2 regions of the Psychrobacillus sp. FSL K6-2843 genome follow, and region 1 is predicted to be linked to the other one. Evidence: predicted binding sites of a transcription regulator. Region 1 holds the regulator's gene; the other holds the start of a gene.
The links. Region 1 encodes LexA, which represses DNA repair genes until DNA is damaged. Its sites were predicted from a motif close to CGAACATATGTTCG; they were not measured.
Positions count from the first base shown of each region.

Region 2: the regulator LexA is predicted to act here: its motif matches at 4,483-4,496, upstream of uvrB (excinuclease ABC subunit UvrB).

Region 1 is NZ_CP152021.1:1,712,293-1,719,137, reverse strand. Features, by position in the region: gene tkt (transketolase) at 1-1,722, opposite strand, end outside; gene MKY94_RS08575 (DUF896 domain-containing protein) at 1,810-2,043, opposite strand; gene MKY94_RS08570 (recombinase family protein) at 2,108-2,755, opposite strand; gene MKY94_RS08565 (LysM peptidoglycan-binding domain-containing protein) at 2,752-3,063, opposite strand; gene lexA (transcriptional repressor LexA) at 3,239-3,859, shown strand; gene MKY94_RS08555 (hypothetical protein) at 3,990-4,376, opposite strand; gene MKY94_RS08550 (DinB family protein) at 4,569-5,027, shown strand; gene MKY94_RS08545 (hypothetical protein) at 5,664-6,266, shown strand; gene MKY94_RS08540 (hypothetical protein) at 6,634-6,845, shown strand, end outside.
Region 2 is NZ_CP152021.1:3,065,925-3,072,769, forward strand. Features, by position in the region: gene uvrA (excinuclease ABC subunit UvrA) at 1-2,428, opposite strand, end outside; gene uvrB (excinuclease ABC subunit UvrB) at 2,435-4,417, opposite strand; gene MKY94_RS15535 (IDEAL domain-containing protein) at 4,881-5,111, opposite strand; gene MKY94_RS15540 (competence protein ComK) at 5,324-5,833, shown strand; gene MKY94_RS15545 (hypothetical protein) at 5,830-6,183, opposite strand; gene MKY94_RS15550 (HDOD domain-containing protein) at 6,305-6,845, opposite strand, start outside.

The DNA.
Region 1 (6,845 bases):
TTCTGCTAAAGCTTTTTGAGCCTCTACTGCTAGTCCAACCTCTGAACCTGTTGCAAGTAAGATACCCTCTGCATTTTCAACTGGTGAAACGATATAAGCTCCCTTTTCCACACCTTCACTAGCTTGGTCTACAGAACCTTTAAGTGTAGGTAAGTTTTGACGAGAAAGCACTAACACAGTTGGTTGATCCTTAGAGGATACAGCTAATTTCCATGCTTCCGCTGTTTCATTTGAATCAGCTGGACGGATTACTGATAAGCCTGGCATAGCTCTTAGTGAAGCTAAATGCTCAACTGGTTCATGAGTTGGTCCATCTTCCCCTACTGCAATACTATCATGAGTGAACACATATGTTACTGGCAATCCCATTAATGCGGATAGACGAATTGCAGGGCGTACATAATCACTGAATACGAAGAATGTCCCACCGAACACATGTAGACCGCCATGAAGGGCCATACCATTAAGAGCAGTACCCATTGCAAACTCACGAACACCAAACCAGATGTTTTTGCCCGCATAGTTTTCTGCAGAGAAATCTCCAGCATTTTTAATAGTCGTTTTGTTAGAACCAGCTAAGTCAGCACTTCCTCCGAAAAATGAAGGCAGATTTTGAGCGATGGCATTAATCGCTTCACCTGAAGCTGCTCTACTTGCTTGTGAAGTTCCTTCTTCATAAGTTTTAAGTGCATCTGCAAAGTTTGCAGGCATCTCTCCATTAATCGCTTGTTTTAGAGTTTGAGCTAGCTCTGGGAACTCTTTTTCATAAGTAGCTAATCTTTCGTTCCATGTAGCTTCTTCTTGAACACCTTGACGCTCAGCAGCTTCCTTGAAAGTTTCATAAACTTCCTCTGGTACATAGAAATCTTCTTCGAATAACCATTTATATTCTGCTTTAGCTAATAGAGATTCTTCTTTACCAAGCGGCATACCATGAGCATCTGCTTTTCCAGAGCGGTTGGGAGAACCAAATCCAATAACTGTTTTCACTTCGATAATTGTTGGTTTATCGTTTTGTGATTTAGCTTTGTCGATTGCAGCTGAAATTGCTTCAATATCATTACCATCTTCTACATAAATATGGTTCCATCCGTATGATTCAAAACGTTTTTCAATGTTCTCAGAGAAAGATTTATGTAAATCTCCATCTAACGAAATATCATTACTATCATATAATACGATTAATTTATCTAATTTTAAGTGTCCCGCTAGAGAAATAGCTTCAGCAGCTACACCTTCCATCAAATCTCCATCTCCGCATAATGCATACGTATAATGATCAACAATAGAATGTCCTTCTTGATTGTAAGTAGCAGCTAAATGCGCCTCTGCCATAGCCATACCTACAGCCATACCTATACCTTGTCCTAAAGGACCAGTTGTTGCTTCTACCCCTGCTGTGTGACGAAATTCTGGATGTCCGGGAGTTTTAGAGTCCCACTGTCTGAAGTTTTTAATCTCTTCCATAGGAAGATCATAACCACCAAGGTGTAGCAAGCTATATAACAGCATTGAGCCATGACCTGCTGATAAAACAAAGCGGTCGCGGTTAAACCAATTAGGATTGCTTGGGTTGTGGCGTAAATGTTTTGTCCATAATGTGTACGCCATTGGTGCAGCTCCCATAGGAAGACCTGGATGACCAGAGTTTGCTTTATCGATTGCATCGATAGATAGAGTACGAATAGTCGTAATTGCTAATAAATCTGATTGTAATGACATGAATGACATCCTCTCGAACAAAATTTTTTCTATAATAATAGTTTAGACAACAATTCGTGTATTATCAATGGTTTCTGAAATGATTAGTTAATTCAGAAATTTACCCTTTTTCGCTTGTTGTACCTTTTCTGGTGTAACATCGTTTCCAGAAGGGTCGATAACTTTTACACTTTCTATTGTATCTCTCATTGTTGCTCTAAATGTTTCCAAATATTCTTTACGCAAAGCACTTTGTTCTTTTGCTTCCTCAATAGATAATCCACTGGACTTAGACTTTTTTGCCAGCTCATTAATACGTGCTAGTTTTTCTTTACTTAACATATTTTTCATCCTTTCAACTAACTCTTATATAAAGGTATGAAAAAAACTCACGAAGTGCAAGTCTTTACCCTTCGTGAGTCTCTTTAAATTCCATATATCTTCTATGTACGGTTGCTTTACTTATATTAAAACCTAATCCCTTTAATGTAGAGGTGATTTCCTCGTATGTGAGCCCTGCGTTCCGTAATCGGACAATTTCATCAACAGGTATATCTATTCGCTCTCTTCCCTCAGGGTTTCCACGAGTTTTTAAATTCTTTTCTGGACGATAGCCTTTTGATATCGCGCGCTTCATTCCTCTTTTAATCTTAGCATTATGAATTTTACGTTGATATTCCTCCACCAAGGCAAGGATTTCTAAAAGCATAGAATCCATTTCATTTAAGTTTAATATCCCTTTATCCTGTAACGTATAGACCGTTGTGTTTGTTTTCTGAAGTAAATGAAGGACAGCCATTCTACCATTACCTCTACCTATTCTAGTTTCATCTTGCACAAACACCGCTTTGATATCATTTTCTTTTACATAATTGAGCATCTCTAATAGCCCGTCTCTCTCAACATCATATCCACTATGCTGATCTGCAAAAACCTGAGAAACCTCACTGCCCTGTTTTTTAGCAAAATCTATCAACTCTTCCTCTTGTCTCTCTAAAGAAGTTTCTTGTGTGGACTTGTCTGTACTTACTCGACAATAAATAACTGATTTCATTCTCCCGCTACCTCTGTTCCATAATTTAAGTGAAGGTTCTCACTTACTTTAGGAACAACTATAACATCCCCAGCTTTAATAGAGGTATCGTATAAATTATTCATTTCTATTACCTGACTCACCCATTCTTCCCTTGAATCTTCTATGCCATATTTTGTTGCAAGAGCCCATAAGGAATCCCCTTGTTCTATTTTGATGTGTGAGTCTTCCTCGGTTGTTATTGTATGTGAGATTACCATAGTTGTCATAAATATAAGATTTAGTCCTAAAAATAATGCTAAAAAATAATTGTTTTTTACCCAATTCATAAAAAAACCCCCAAAATTAGAATGTTTGTTCGGAATGTATGTTCTAATATTAATACGAACATTTGTTTTTGTCAACAAATATTAGAACCTATGTTTGCATAATTTTCAGGACACTGGTATACTATTAATAAGTATTAATCTAGTAGGGAATTTATTACTAAAAGAGGTGAACTCATTGAAGAAAGCGTCTAAAAGACAGGAAGATATTCTAGCTTTTATAAAGGAAGAAGTTCGTAAAAAAGGCTATCCACCATCCGTACGTGAAATTGGTGAGGCAGTAGGTCTTGCTTCAAGTTCTACTGTACATGGCCACTTAGCAAGATTGGAAAGTAAAGGTTTAATTCGTAGAGACCCTACGAAACCACGTGCAATAGAAATATTAGATGGTTTAGAGGCTACGGTCGAAAGGCAGGGAGTTGTGCATGTTCCTTTAGTTGGGAAGGTTACAGCTGGTATGCCTATTACTGCAATTGAAAACGTTGAAGAATTCTTCCCGCTTCCTGAAACATTTGGTACTTCAGATGATCACCTATTTATGTTAGAAATTATGGGTGATAGTATGATTGAAGCTGGAATCTTGAATGGAGATTATGTCATTGTTAAACAACAGCAATCTGCTAATAATGGGGACATCGTTGTAGCAATGACAGAAGAGGATGAAGCAACAGTAAAACGATTCTTTAAAGAAAAAACGTATTTCCGCCTTCAGCCGGAGAACTCTGCGATGGATCCGATTATTGTTAATCAAGTCTCTATTTTAGGAAAAGTAGTAGGAGTTTACCGACATATTCACTAATGATTGCTTGACTTCTACAATTTTCATAGTATGATTACTTTGAGCCGATATCATATCTAACAAGAAAGTGGACATTTTTGTTTAGATCATCGAAAAACCCCTTCATGTTCGAGACATGAAGGGGTTTTGTTTATATTATTGCTTGTTTTGATTGTTTTGGTATTACATTCATTCCCTCTAAGAGAGTCTTTGCATCTTCATTAAAATAATGTTTGATGTCTTGTCTTATTAGCAAGGACGGGTTATCTCTTATTACCATTCTCAAAGCTCTAACGTCAAATTTCATAGCATGCTTATTAATCGTGTAAATCAAGGAAACTTCTTGGCGAGTTAAAGGCTGGGCTCCTGATTCTAGGGTGTCGTTTATGTAATCTAACACACTTCTCGCATTATCAATAAGTAAATGCTTATTGATATTAACTAGATTTAGATTTTCCTCTATATATTTTCTTGCTGAAGCATAATCTAACTTTTCTATACTATGATTAATCACATTAATTAATTCATTTGCATCCACATTCTATCCCTCCACTAATTCCGGAATTACAGATATATAAGTAGCATTGTACTATATTAACATCAAATTTGTAAGCTCTTTATCCTATTTCAATTCATCGGAATATTAAAAAATCTTTAGGAATTCATAAATGAATACATTTGTTTATTAAAATTTATATTTACATTATTTAATTTATATTAATAGAAAGGATTGATTTATTTGGCTTTTCCATATCGGAATGATTACAGAAAAACGTTATTACCTTATTTGAATAGTTTACAAGAAGAAAGCTGGTTTAAAACCTCACCAACCTATCCAAATAATTTGGCATGGGTTATTTCACATATTGCTACTAGTGAGGATTTCTGGATTAATGAAGTGGCACTCCAACAAAAGTTAGTTTTGACTTTAGACAAAAATTCCTCTCCGTTCGAAATACTTAAAGCTTATCAAGATATTCGCATACATACAGACGGAATATTAAATAACTTGACTGATCAACAGTTTAATCAACTGATTGAAGTCCCTAAATTTTCTGATGGTTGGATTCCTCCTTCTCCCCCAACTTTTAACTGGGTATTCCATCATATATATAGTCACGAAGCATACCACATAGGACAAATTGGCATCATCGCTCATTTCAATGGTTTTCCTAAACCTCTTTTTTAAATTAGCTTCATTGTCTAACTGAGAATATTGTTCAAAAATTATCTAATGGGGGTGAAACAATTCATCCCATTCCCTTTCGCTACATTAATTTGGCTCTTCTATCCTCAAATCATTAGATTCAACAAAAAAGGAAGGACTAAAATAAAAATTTTTGTCTTCCTTTTTTTGTTTCCCTAGCTGATGAGTACTGAAGTTAATACATATATGCGTCCCCCCAATTCCACATCTGATTATTTAAAAGCTACATAGTAGGACTTTTCTTCTCAATGCCACCTCATGCCTCAATATTTATTTTCCATAAAAATGTTATTTAAATACATTTTCTAATCCTACTGTTCTCGTAACCTGTCGTATATATCCACTCTAACAAAAACCCGTTTTCCTTCCTTATAGCAGTGACTTCATTTTAAGAGATGAATATAGTAAATAAGTGCATATTTTAAAGCCGACTGAAATCCCCTTTCTTATCGTGAGAAATAATAAATAAAGTACAGAAACTAACGACAGACCTTACATTTGCTCAACTAAATCCTTGTAAAAGCAACTATTTTTCTATCATCTTAAACCAAGTTATACAATACGTTCTTTACTTTTTTTAATAAGCACAGGATTAAAAGCCAAAAGGAGTTTTTGATAATGCGAAAATGGTTCTTTTTAATAATGGTTTCTTGTATGTTGGGCCTTACTGCTTGCTCCGTAGCAAAGGAGGAAGAAAAACCTGAAAAAGAGATAGAGAAAGTAGTAACAAAAGAAGAGACTGCTGCTGAGGAAAACAAATCAGATTCAAAAGAAGAAGCAACAGTACCTGAGGAGGAAGTGGTATCTACAGATAAGGAACTGGTGCAATACTATGTGGACGATGTGAGAGTAGCTTATATGGAGGTAACAGATTTAGCAGTACGCTGGGATGAGCTAAGATTTGGATCATCCAATGGTGAATTGGACAGCTATACATTTGCCACTGCTATTTACGAGGAAATTCTTCCACAAAATATGTTTGTTTTAGAAAACATTGAAGCTATTATTCCTCCAAATGATGATATTGCAGCCACGCATGAAATATTAATAGATGCTATTAGCAAGCAACATATCGCATTCAGTGAAATTGCTGCTGGTCTTGATGCCAATGATCCAAACAAAATAACTAAAGCAAACGAAATTCTAAATGAAGTTAGGAAATTGGATCGCGAGTTTTCGAGAAAAATGGAGGCTCTTATTAAAGAATACGGAATCCAATAACATTGCAAATCTATTAACCTTTTTTTGATGACTGATCGCCATTGTTTAGCGACCAGTCTTATACATACAAAAGTTTTCATTTTTATAATGTGATAATAAAACAAAGTTCTTCTTTCAAAATGCCTGTTAAGTAATGGCCTCCCTAAGCTCTTCCAGCCTATTACCTATACACTAGTAAGAAGTAATCTTAAAGAGTCTCGCCTAAATAATCGACTAACACGTTAAAGTATTTACTTTATCTCTCGTCACTTTATTTACTATTTGATTGTAACAACAAAATATCTCTTTGCTCTCATAAAAAACAGTAATAATGGGCATTCTGTTAATGTTTAAATGTAATTCTACATATGACAGGTGGAGAAGAATAATGGGAAATCCAAAAGAACCTTTTTATAAGAAGTGGTGGTTCTGGGTAATCGTCGTAATTTTTATTATTGCACTTGCATCAGTTGGCGGAGATGATGAGCCGGTCAACGATATAGCTACCGAGAAAACCACAGAAGACAATAAAAACGAAGCTTCAACGACTGTTGATCCAAAAACAGACGAGGATAAACAAGAAAAGAAAAATGATGGAAA
Region 2 (6,845 bases), 1.4 Mb from region 1:
TTTGTATTTTACGACTGATTTTCGGATGGTTTTCAAAGAAAGCAACCCCTTCTTCTACTGTCATCTTCAAAATGTCCGAAATGCTTTTTCCTTTATATAAAACTTCCAGTGTCTCTCGATTATAGCGTTTACCATGACATATCTCGCAAGGTACATAAACATCCGGTAAAAAGTGCATCTCGATTTTGATAATTCCATCGCCTCGACAAGCCTCACAGCGTCCACCTTTTACATTAAAGCTGAAGCGTCCTTTTTTATATCCTCTAATCTTAGCCTCATTAGTCGTTGCAAAGAGATCTCTTATATCATCAAAAACGCCAGTATAAGTGGCAGGATTTGAGCGAGGTGTGCGTCCAATCGGCGACTGATCGATATCAATCACCTTATCTAGCATTTCAATTCCCTCTATTGCTTTATGTGCACCTGGCAACGTTCTAGCTCGGTTAATGTTGTGTGCTAATGATTTATACAGAATTTCGTTGACCAATGTACTTTTCCCAGAGCCAGATACACCTGTCACAGCTGTAAATACCCCTAGTGGAATATCGACATTAACATTTTTCAGGTTATTTTCCTTAGCACCTTTAATCTTAATAAAACGACCATCCGGTTTTCTTCTTTCTAGAGGAAGAGGGATAAACTTTTTCCCGCTTAAATATTGTCCTGTAAGAGAATTTTTATCTTTCATTACCTCTTCAGGAGTTCCGGCAGCTACTATTTGTCCACCATGTACTCCTGCTCCTGGACCTACATCAATCAAATAATCAGCAGCCATCATCGTATCTTCATCATGTTCTACAACGATTAAAGTGTTTCCTATATCTCGCATATCCTTCAGAGTTGCTACTAAACGGTCATTGTCTCTTTGGTGTAGACCGATAGAAGGTTCATCAAGAATATAAAGCACACCCGTAAGACGAGAGCCTATTTGGGTCGCTAAACGAATTCGTTGAGCCTCTCCTCCAGATAACGTCCCAGATGCCCGATTCAGAGTCAAATAATTTAGTCCCACATTATCTAGAAAGCTAAGTCGTTCATCAATTTCTCTTAAAACTAATCGAGCGATTTGCATATCCTTCTCTGACAATGTCAGTTCACTGAAAAATTTATTTGCTTCCTCAATCGAAAATCTAGAAACTTGGCCAATATGCAATGAATCTATTTTCACCGCCATCGTTTCTTCCTTTAAACGGTAGCCCTTACAAGTAGGACAATCATGCTCTGCCATATACTTTTCCATTTGCTCACGAATATAATCAGAGGACGTATCTTTATAACGTCTTTCAATGTTAGCAAGTACACCTTCGAATTGAATCGAATTGTCCCTTACTTGGCCATATTCGTTTTGATAACGGAAACGAATTTTGTCCTTTCCTGAACCGTACATAATTTTGTTCCACTGATCAATAGGTAATTTCTCAACTGGAACATTCATTTTTATTTTGTAATGCTTACACACTGCCTCTAATAGTTTCGGATAGTATTGAGAGCTCGTAGGCTGCCATGCTACAATGGCTCCCTCTTCCAAAGTTAATGATTTATCTGGAACAACTAAATCTGGATTGACCTCTAACTTGGTGCCTAACCCATCACAATCTGTACACGCACCAAATGGACTGTTAAACGAAAACATTCTCGGCTCTAGCTCGCCAATGGAAAAGCCACATATTGGACATGCATGATGCTCGCTAAATAGTAGCTCCTCTTGTTCCATCACATCTATTAGAACTCGTCCATCTCCGAGTCGCAACGCAGATTCTAAGGAATCGCTTAATCGTGCAGCTATACCTTCTTTTAATACAACTCGGTCGATGACTACTTCAATATTATGTTTTTTATTTTTATCTAAGTTTATATCGTCATCTAAGTCTATTAAATCTCCATTAATGCGAACGCGTACATATCCTTGCTTTTTCATGTCTTCTAGTAATTTCACATGAGTTCCTTTACGACCAGAAACAATCGGAGCAAGAATCTGCATTTTAGTTCTTTCTGGATACTCGCTTAATCGGTCAACCATTTGCTCAATTGTTTGCGAGGATATTTCAATTCCATGGTTTGGACAAATTGGCTTCCCTACCCGAGCATATAACAATCGCATATAATCATAAATTTCTGTAACAGTTGCTACTGTAGATCTTGGATTTTTACTTGTCGTCTTTTGATCAATCGAAATGGCCGGTGATAGCCCTTCTATTGAATCAACGTCTGGTTTATCCATTTGGCCTAGAAACTGTCTTGCGTATGCCGATAAGGATTCTACATAACGTCGTTGTCCTTCAGCATAAATAGTGTCAAAGGCTAAGGAAGACTTACCAGAACCAGATAAACCTGTCATAACGACAAGCTTATCTCTTGGTATTTTGATACTTATATCTTTTAAATTATTTGTACGAGCACCTTGAATATTAATCTCTTGGTTTTTCACCAATCATCATCCTTCCAGCTTGAGCTCCAAAATTGCATCACGTAATTCAGCAGCCCGTTCAAAGTTAAGCGCCTTTGCAGCATCTTTCATTTCTTTTTCTAGCTTTTCTAGTAGTTTACCCTTTTCCTCTTTAGTTAAGACTTTTCCACTAGTTAATTGCTGTGCATAGCTTTCCTCTTCTTCAGCCACTTGAGAGGCTCTAATTACTTCTCTTATTTTCTTCACAATTGTTTTAGGTGTAATGCCATGCTTTTCGTTATATTCCATTTGAATTGTACGACGACGCTTTGTTTCATCGATTGCTTTTTTCATGGAATCTGTCATTTTATCTGCATACATAATAACTTCTCCGTTGGAGTTTCGGGCTGCTCGACCAATCGTTTGAATCAATGAACGTTCCGAACGTAGGAATCCTTCCTTATCGGCATCCAAAATAGCAACTAGTGAAACCTCTGGCAAGTCTAACCCCTCTCTCAACAGGTTAATGCCGATTAAAACATCATAAGTACCTAATCGAAGCTCTCGAATAATCTCAATTCGTTCTAAGGTTTTTACCTCAGAATGTAAATATTGCACCTTAATGCCTATTTCTTTTAAATAATCCGTTAAATCCTCGGACATCTTTTTCGTCAAAGTAGTTATCAGTACTCGTTCATTTTTTGCCGATCTTTCATAAATCTCATTGATTAAATCATCTATTTGACCTTCAATAGGTTTTACGGTAATGACTGGATCCAATAAACCAGTTGGGCGAATAATTTGTTCAACCATTTCTGGTGTATGCTCCAATTCATATGGTCCCGGTGTTGCTGATACATAGATTGCTTGTTTTACATGTCCCTCAAATTCCTGGAATGTTAGAGGTCTATTATCTAAAGCTGATGGCAAACGGAAGCCGTAATTCACTAATACTGATTTACGAGCCTGATCCCCATTATACATTCCTCTAACCTGAGGTAACGAAACGTGACTTTCATCTATTACGAGCAAGAAATCCTCTGGAAAATAATCTAATAATGTATAGGGGGTCGCTCCTGCTTCCCTTAATGTTAAGTGACGAGAATAGTTTTCTATTCCAGAGCAGAATCCCATTTCCTCCATCATTTCTAAATCATAATTGGTCCGTTGCTCCAATCTCTGAGCTTCTAACAACTTATCCTCGCTGCGAAGGATGGTTAGTTGTTCTTCTAGTTCTTGACGAATGTTGTTAATCGCTATTTTCATTTTTTCTTCTCTAGTTACGAAGTGGGATGCAGGGAAAATAGCTACATGGTCACGCTCTCCTAATATTTCTCCTGTTAATGCGTTTACTTCACGAATTCTATCTATTTCATCACCAAAAAATTCTACCCTTAGGCATCTCTCATCTCGGGAAGCAGGGAATATCTCCACCACATCTCCACGGACACGGAATGTTCCACGAGTAAAATTAATATCATTACGTTCATATTGAACATCTACAAGCTTTCTTAATAGCTGATTCCTATCGATTTCCATACCTGTTCTTAAAGACACAACCATCTCTCTATATTCTTCTGGATTCCCTAAACCATAAATGCAGGAAACTGAAGCGATGATAATGACATCCTTACGCTCAAATAATGAGGAAGTGGCAGAATGTCGTAATTTATCTATTTCTTCATTTATACTTGAATCTTTCTCTATATAAGTATCTGTTTGTGGTACGTATGCCTCTGGTTGAAAGTAGTCATAATAACTAACAAAGTATTCTACTGCATTGTTAGGAAAGAATTCCTTGAACTCACTATATAGTTGTCCTGCCAGTGTTTTGTTATGGGCCATTACAAGGGTTGGCTTATCGATTTGTTGAATTACATTAGAAATAGTAAAGGTCTTACCGGTACCTGTGGCCCCTAGTAATGTTTGATGCTTTTTACCTTTCTTTACTCCTTTAACTAGTTCTTTAATCGCTTCTACTTGATCCCCTGCCGGCTCATACGGAGATTGTAAATCAAAGATTTGTTCCATATGTTTGCCTCCCGTGTGCTTAATAAATTTAGTGTAACATAATCATTTTTCTAACACTATTAAAACGAACATACGTTTTAAAACTTTTTATTTTGAGTATGTTGGACTATTGATGTAGCAACGTTTGAATAAAATATTACTCCTTGTATTACTACCCTCTTTTCAAGAAAAAGCTACATAAGATTCTAATTTGTCAAAGAGTAAAGGAATAATTTTTATTTTTGTTTCTACACGAAGCCCTTACTATCTTAGAAAAATTGAAGTCCACTTATTTGAAGAAATCGTTTTAAACGATGAATCTTACTGCCTACATTGATTTACGCATTCTGCGCGATGACCATCATCCAAACAACTAAGTGAAACTTGTTCATTTTTAATGGCAAGGCTCTATTTATGAAATTAACTCATTTTTAAATTCAACTCCATAAATAGAAAAAAGCCGCTCTGCATAAGCGGCTTTTGTTTAACTCTTTAGTTGGAGCAAAACATTTGTATATTCGTTAAATGCTTTTCTGTCCTTACGATCCAACGCCTCATCTATCAACTCTAGTAATCGATAACTCCTTTGCTCCCGGTGGACAACATTTAAAAACATATCAAGATAAATTTCGTTTAACAATTTTTCTGCGGAGCTTTCTTTCCCTGTTTGTCCCATTGCTTTCATAAAATCTGTATATGAATATTGTTTGTCCATTATAATCACCCCGATGCCTTTTTTATATTATATAAAAGCTAAAGGCTACTTGCAATCATTTTAAGAAAATTTAGATTATATAGTAAACATCAAATATTTTAATAATTAGATATATTAACTTGATTTATTTCCAAATTTAACTATAATTTAAATTATATTATACTAAGGAGTGAAATTTTCTGGCAAAAAAATATGAGAATAAATCCCATCTTATTTCCTTTGAAACAGCGTCCCTTCAACCTTTAGTAGTAAATAACAAAGTTTACACGAAAGTTATTAATTTTTCTGGCGAGTCTTTCATTGTAAGTAAAAAGCCATATGAAATTGTTCGCTACTCCTGTGCTTTCTACGGTTCTTCCTTTCAACATGCTGTAAATTTGTCTCGAGAAACCATTGGTAACTACTTTAAGCTTCCAATTGTACTTGCGCATGACTATGGTTCGCCTTGTATTTTGCTTCCTATCCTTTCTCCTAAATCTGATTTAAATATCTGGTTTTCCTTTCAAGCAATTGAAGCATTCTACCCTACTCAAAAAGGCTCTACTATCGTCTTACCGAACGGTGACACAATTGATGTTCCTGTTTCTACGAATACTATCAGCCGTCAGATTGCCTATTCCAATATTTTAAGTACCCATTTTCTTAAAAGAATGAGCCATCTTTTAAACCACGGTTTTATAACTTCCAGACATGCAGTTCGAAAAACATTACCAATCGATTAGGAAATGGTTAAGTACATTGTAAGTAGTTCTTCTACGCGGTTACGAAGACGGACATTCAAATAACGTCGATGCTCCTCGTAGCCACCATGAAAAAATACATATTCTGTGAACATATCATCTCCTTCTCCTCGGAGCACTTTCATACTATGCCTCCTCATGTAAATATGTGTGTCTTTTAACTCTTTTTGTACCTGCTTCACTGCTTCTTCGACAATGTTTATATATGGTCTGTTTAATTTGAAGGGAGCCTTTTCAAAAATCGTCCGATCCTTTTCCAAGATGGTAAATACCATAGGAAGATAAATCATATTTTCAAAATAAGGAATCGCCTCTTCAGGTATTAATGGCATCTTAATCACCTTTCTTTTTAAGAACACTTGTTCTTATTATATTACAACTTATCAAAGAAAATGCAATGGAAAGAAAAGAAATTCAATAAAAAAACTGCCAATCCGAAAATTGGCAGTAGTATTATTGAGTAACTATTTCAGAAGCCCACCGACGGGCCTCCTTATAAAAGTTATTAAGTGAGGGGAAATCAATACCGATTGTCTCAGCACCTTCAAACATATCAGTCCAGCGTACCTCGTCATAAGCAATTGTTAAGTCTAAGAAAGCCGTCAGGTCTGTTTTAGTACCAGACAGAGTCGCTGCTACTTCATCTGAAAGAGGTAATTCTCTTACTAGTTGCTCCATTTCTCTATGCAATAATGTATCCATTAAGGAGAACATCCCTACCAATAAATATTCAGAGGAATTATGTAGACGCTTTTCTTTCGCTAACAGCTCACAAAATTTCGCTCTAAACAAGGATGCCTCTATAATAGCTAGTCCGTCTCCGTTATGTGTGTTATGTGCTTCACGTAGCATTAATACATGAATCCAATGATTGATTTCCTCAAGCCCGAGCATCAATACACCCTGCTTGATCGAGCGAACCTTGGAGCGAGTTTTAATAGCTGATGAATTAATCAATTTAAGCACCTTAAAGGTCAAAGAAACATCACGTTCA